DNA from 2 places in the Bacillus cereus group sp. MYBK79-1 genome. Region 2 is predicted to be linked to the other one. Evidence: riboswitches for the same ligand, from Rfam matches in the RefSeq annotation. Region 2 holds a riboswitch; the other holds the start of a gene.

Region 1 (3,435 bases), on a different contig from region 2:
AACGAATGGGGAAAATATTTTTTAAGACTGCTAGACTTTTGCGTAATTTAAGTGATGAACAGCTTCTTGAACTTGGATTTCCTCCTGCGAGCTTATCATTCATTAGAATGAAAGGATTATATCCTGAATCTGTTATTTCGCGATTTGATTTCGTGTTAACAGGTGATAACCAAATTAAAATGCTTGAGTTTAATAGTGATACACCAACTTTTATTATGGAATGCTTTCAAATGAATGGAAAAGTTTGTGGAAAACTAGGTTATGATGATCCAAACTTGGGTCAAGAGCGGTTACTATCTTCAGGTGTTACAAAAGCCGTAATGGAAGCGACAAAGGGAATAGATAATCCCAATGTTGTTTTTACAGCACATCATGAACATATTGAGGATTGGAATACGACTATGTATTTGAGTCAGTTATGCCATGTTGAAAATAAAGTAGTGCCAATGTCAGAACTTAGAATTACAAAAGATGCTTTAGTGGATAGCGATGGAGTACAAATTGATGTTTTATATCGCCAAACATATCCGATAGAAGATTTAATTGAGGATCAAGATCCTGAAACAGGAGATTTGGTTGGTGTGGAACTGTTGCAGCTCGTAAAATCAGGAAAGCTTTTTATTATAAATCCTTTGTCAGCATTTTTACTTCAGCCAAAATCAATTCAGTGTCTTATTTGGGGGCTAGCAGAAGAAAATGTCTTTTATACAAATGAGGAACGAAAGTGGATTAAAGAATATATGTTACCTACATATTTAGAACCAGATTTATTTTTAGGAAAAGGTTCTTTCGTTCAAAAACCTTCATTTGGTAGAGAAGGAGATACAATTACCGTTCGCGATAAGGACGAAAATATTATGATTCAAAATGCACACGAAACGTATAAAGCGTCACTGCCAGTATTTCAAAAATATACAGAACTTCCAGTCGTATCAATGGAAACAGAAAAAGGGATAGAGAAACTGTCGTATGTGTTTGGTTCGTTTTTAATTGCTGGAAAAGCGAGTAGTATCGGTATTCGCGCTGGGGAAAAAATTACGGGGAATGAATCGTACTATTTACCGGTAGGTATAAAAAAGGAGGAAAGTATATGATTAATTTTTTATTATATTTAGCAGTAACACTTGGACTTTTATGCATTGGTCTTTTCCTGATGGAAGTGACAACGAAAGTAAAAGAATTTAAGTTAATGGCTCAAGGGAATAAAGCGGTAAGCTATGTACTTGGAGGACGATTACTTGGGTTAGCTATTGTTTTATATTCGACAGCAGCTAATTCTATTTCACTTCTTGATATGGTTTCGTGGGGAGCGGTTGGGATTTTGGCTCAAATTATTGTCTTTTATTTAGCTGAGTGGCTTACACCACGCTTTAATATAAACAAAAGTCTCGAAGAAGATAATCAAGCAGTCGGTCTTTTTCTTATGTTTTTATCGCTTTCCATTGGGATTGTAATTGCTGGTTGTATCACTTATTAAAAACTTTACGTTTAGACGTAAAGTTTTTTATTTTATATACGTTAGTCCGCCATACCTTGCGAAAAAATTGTAGGCTGCTGTTGACATCTATTTTAAATAAGAGTAACATTTTCTATGTAATAATAATAAGTCTCTGTTAGGTGAGGCTCCTGTATAGAGAAATGCTACTGCCCAAAAATGTCGAGAGACGCCAATGGGTCAACAGGAATGATCGAATTAAGGTTTTTCTTAACGTAGCTGGTAATGTACCTATGCTATACAGTGCTAAAACTCGGCGAGGGAGAGGTCCGTAGATTTCTAATTATATTAGGAATCGTTTATTTGTGTATGTCATGGCCTTTACTCTTTTCGGAGTAAGGGTCTTTTTGTTACAAAGCTATGAGTAATTTCATAGTATAAACTATAAAATGAAACGAGGAGGTGAGGAGCATGTCAAATTCTGACTCGGTTCCGTTACCCATATACTTCAAATCAAAAATATATGATGTAGGCAGGAAACGACTTGTTCCTCCCTCTATATTTATCATCATGTAGCGTTTATATGTATGTTTAAGCGCTAGACACTTTCATGGTAAAGTGGATAAATTGAGAAACAAAGCGTTTCTTCCTATGTTGTAAAGGAGGAGACGATAATATGTTATATGCAAACAAAACTGTGGGTAACACGTCATATAAATTAAGTAAAAAATCAATGAAAAAACAAACATTGCTTCAAAAAAATAAAGATTTATTAATTGAAATCGCAACGAGAGATGTGAAATCTGTATTTGCGTATTTTAAAACAACAAGAGACGGATTATCTATGAAAGAGGCACAAAAACGTATTCAAGTATACGGCCGAAACGAATTAACTTCAAAAAGAGTACGTATTGCAGAAGTCATGATGAAGCTAAGTGGAATGATCCCAGGTTTTTCAAAACAACAAGTGCGTGATGAATTGCAATGTGAAAAGATTACTGTATCTAGAGTAGAATGTGTTAATGGCATAGGGCTAAACAATGAACTGAAGATGATGAATGTGCCAGTGCAAGAGCTTGTTCCTGGTGATATGATTTTTCTTTCAGAAGGTGATACAGTACCAGCAGATGTACGTATCATTTACGCGAATGATTTATTAGTAAATGAATCTGTGCTAACAGGAAACGATGCGAGTATTGAGAAATTTGAAAGTTGTTATCATCTTGAGCGTAAACGATTTATTCCTTTAAAACGAATGAAAGACTATAATCCACTTGAACTTGAAAACGTATGTTTCAAAGGTACGTATATTGTTGGTGGAAATGCAAAGGCTGTAGTTGTTTCGACTGGGAAAAATACGTATTCAGGAATTCTTCATACTTGTTGTAGTAGAATGTCTTAATGTGTAAATGATGCTAAATATACAAAAACAATGTATAATAGACAAAGTTAAAAAAACGTAGAATGGTAATCTATTTATATAACCTTACGTGATGACGTGGGGTTATTATTTTTTGTAGTAGGAGAGGGATTATGAAAAAAGTATTATTAGTTGATGGTATGGCACTATTATTTCGTGCTTTTTACGCAACAAGTGTCTACGGACAATTTATGAAACGACAAGATGGTACCCCTACAAACGGGATTCATGGTTATATGAAACATTTATTAACAGCTATGCAAGCAATCGAACCGACACATATCGTAACATGCTGGGATATGGGAAGTACGACATTTAGAACAGAATCGTTCTCAAATTATAAAGCGAATCGTGCAGCGCCGCCTGAAGAATTAATTCCGCAATTTGACTTAGTACAAGAAATGACTGCGAAATTGTCTATTCCAGTTATCGGTATGAAAGGGTATGAAGCGGATGATTGTATCGGCACGCTTGCGAAACAATACTGTAATGAAGCGGAAGTTTATATTTTAACAGGTGATACGGATTTACTTCAGCTTGTTGATAAGAACGTTACAGTTATGCTCTTGCGCAAAGGAAT
Region 2 (3,435 bases):
CACTAAATACATTTCCGAAGTTAGAGCTAGCTGTCATTTTAATATATTTTAAAATATTACCAAATGTAGTGCGTCCTTCTAAAATACCTGCTTCTAAAATCGTTAAACTTTTTTCAAGTAAAATAATGTCGGAAGACTCTTTTGCAATATCAGTTGCAGTATCAACACATATGCCAACGTCAGCTTCACGTAACGCTACCGCATCGTTAATGCCATCTCCCATATAACCTACAGTGTGTCCGTTTCCTTGTAATACTTGTATAATGCGAGATTTTTGCATTGGATTTAGTTTAGCAAATACAGTCGTTTCTTCGGCTAATTTTGCTAATGCTTTATCAGGTAAAGAATCAATTTCGTAACCAAGGACAGGCTCACCGATATTTAATCCAACTTCTTTGCAAACTTTTCTTGTCACGATTTCGTTATCACCAGTTAAAATTTTTACTTGTACACCATGTTTCTGTAATGCTTGAATGGCAGTAGCTGCAGATGGTTTCGGTGGATCTAAAAAGCCAATATATCCAGTGAGAATCATATCATTTTCATCTTGTACCGCGTACTCTGTATCATTTATTGGTCTATCTTTTTTATAAGCTACAGCAATAACACGCATACCTTCACTATTTAATGTTTCACTTAGTTGTTTTACATTTGAGCGCATGTCATCGGTAAGAGAAACAACTTTTCCATCTATTTCAGTGTAGTTACAAATAGATAAAATTTCTTCTACTGCCCCTTTACAAACCATTGTATATTCACCTGAAATATCTTTCACGATGACAGACATACGCCGGCGAGCAAAATCAAATGGAATTTCATCTAGTTTTTGAAAAATGGATGGATTAAACTTTTGGTTTTCTTCTGTATGTTTCATAACGGCTTTATCTATTAAATTTTTCAATCCTGTTTGATAGAAGCTATTTAAATAGGCGAAGTGTAATACACGATTACATGTATTACCGTTTGGATCTAAATGCCGGACAAGTACAACTTTATCTTCTGTTAAAGTACCCGTTTTATCGGTACAAAGAATGTTCATAGCACCTAAGTTTTGAATAGAATTCAGTTGTTTTACAATTACTTTCTGTTTAGACATGTTAACGGCACCTTTTGCTAAATTAGCAGTTACAATCATTGGTAACATTTCAGGTGTGAGACCAACAGCAATAGCGATAGCGAAGAAGAAAGCCTCTTGCCAATCCCCTTTTGTAAATCCGTTAATGAGAAGTACGATAGGTGCCATAATAAGCATGAATGTAATTAAGAGCCAGCTTACTTTGTTTACTCCTTTATCAAAACTTGTTTCTACGCGCTTACCAATTACCTTCTTTGCTAAAGAACCGAAATACGTATCGGTACTTGTGGAGATGACAACAGCTTTTGCGCTACCACTTACAATATTTGTACCCATAAAACAAAGGTTTTCCATATCGAGTGGATTGTAATTTTTTTTCGTGTTTTTCGGTAAGATATGTTGATTCTCTGTATGGTAACAGTTTTCGTACTTTTCTACAGGAAGTGCTTCCCCAGTTAAAGAAGACTGATTCACAAATAAATCTTTAGCTGATAAAATACGCACATCAGCCGGAACGATATCACCGGCTGAAAGTGAAATAATATCGCCAGGTACAAGTTCCTCAATTGGAATTTCCGTTGTATTATTTTGCTTTAAATTCATTACGTTTTTTATTTCGTGTACAAATCCATCTATTCTAAAGACGCTCGCCGTTGTTCGAACCATAGCTTTTAACTGATCCGCAGCTTTTTGAGAACGAAATTCTTGTAAAAAGCGAATCGTTGCACTAAGTATTACCATGACAGATACAACGAGGGTTCCTTGTATGTCATTTGTGAAAAAAGAGAGTGCGCCGAGAGCTAATAAAACAAAAATAAACGGATTTTTAAATGCTAATAGAAATTGAACGTACCACGGCAATATTTTATTATGAGCGATTTCATTGGGGCCATATAAAGTAAGTCTACGAGCCGCTTCTTGTTTAGAGAGTCCATCTTCTGTTGTTTCTAAAAGTTGTAACGCCTTTTTTGCACCTTGTGTTGCGACTTCCAGCAATAATTCGTTATTTGTGTTCATACGATCTTGATTGTAAGAATGTTTTGTTTCTTGTCTTTGTAAATTTAACATCGGTAGTTCCTCCTTTTTCATGAAGGAGGAAACAATCTGTTACTCGACTATTTAAAATTAGGAGGAACAGCTTCTTTCCTACCTACATGATGAAATATTAACGTAAAACATATGGGTATCTGGGCCGAATCATCAATTGCCAACTGTTCCTCACCTCCGTACAATTTAGTAGTTTCTGAATATGCTATGTTTGTTTCATAGTAAGGTGCATATAAAAAGACCTTTACTCAAAACGAGTAAAGGTCTGAATTCGCAGTTAAAAGAGTCCACAACAAATACTGTTAGTAAACATAGATAAAAACAGTTTTTGTTTATGACAAAATATACGCACCTCTCCCTCGTTGAGTTTTAGCACTGTATAGCATAGGTACTGAAACCAGCTACGTTAAAAAAGGCCTTCATTCCGACCTTTCCTGTTGACCCATTGGCGTCTCTCGACATTTTTGGGCAGCAGCGTTTCTCTATACAGGAGCCTCACCTAACAGAGACCATATTCTATTACAATTTGAATGTTAGCACTGTGAATTTATAGTGTCAATATCTTTTTTGTCTGTGTTTTTAAAATATTATATAGATTTATAATAGATATTCGAGATGACATACATTATGTCGTTTATAAATAATATGGAGAATAAATCTTTTTATAAGAGGGGAATTTTGTAATGGTACCACAAAAATTTATTATAAATATTGAGAATCAAAAGTGGTTGTTTAATGAGCAGGAAGATTTATGTTCTCACGGAGAAATTTATTTAAATGTGGATGGAACGATTATTACACAAACAGGTATGGATGAGGAATGGGGAATAAGTGAATCAGCTTTGGCTCTGTTACGAACTTTAGATAAAGAATATACTTGTGATATTGAAAATGAAGAGGGGCTTATTTTGCATGGATGTGGCACTATGTTAATGTTAGGATGCCCAATTTCAATTCACTGGACTGTAAATTATATAGGCGAAAACGTGCTTTTAAAAGATTTTGTTAAAGTGATTTCTACTTGTCAAAAAGCTACATACTATGAAGGAATTCATATAGAAGTGAAGGAAAGTGAATATAGAACACAAATTGTTTCTTTTGCACTACAAGCAAAAGAATTATTTAATCACTCAAGTGAAAAGATAATTTTAGATGAGTTCGATCAAAGTATGTATACAGATTTTTGGACGGAATATGATGATTTGCTAAATAAGTATAAATAAAAAAGCACTGATTACAGTGCTTTTTTATTATAGATTATGAGATTGTAGCATTTTCAAAAATAACAATTTCTGAACTGTTTGTTGTTGAAA

The links. Region 2 has a riboswitch for magnesium ahead of mgtA (magnesium-translocating P-type ATPase). Riboswitches for the same ligand answer to the same signal wherever they lie in the genome.
Positions count from the first base shown of each region.
Region 1: another riboswitch for magnesium. It lies ahead of ACTFOB_RS13485 (P-type ATPase); the one in region 2 lies ahead of mgtA (magnesium-translocating P-type ATPase).

Region 1 is NZ_JBQAEO010000007.1:35,397-38,831, reverse strand. Features, by position in the region: gene ACTFOB_RS13495 (glutathionylspermidine synthase family protein) at 1-1,094, shown strand, start outside; gene ACTFOB_RS13490 (DUF350 domain-containing protein) at 1,091-1,477, shown strand; M-box (ykoK) riboswitch at 1,603-1,768, shown strand; gene ACTFOB_RS13485 (P-type ATPase) at 2,112-2,837, shown strand; gene ACTFOB_RS13480 (5'-3' exonuclease) at 2,969-3,435, shown strand, end outside.
Region 2 is NZ_JBQAEO010000016.1:84,105-87,539, reverse strand. Features, by position in the region: gene mgtA (magnesium-translocating P-type ATPase) at 1-2,143, opposite strand, end outside; M-box (ykoK) riboswitch at 2,469-2,636, opposite strand; gene ACTFOB_RS21475 (hypothetical protein) at 2,806-3,345, shown strand; gene ACTFOB_RS21470 (DUF3932 family protein) at 3,380-3,435, opposite strand, start outside.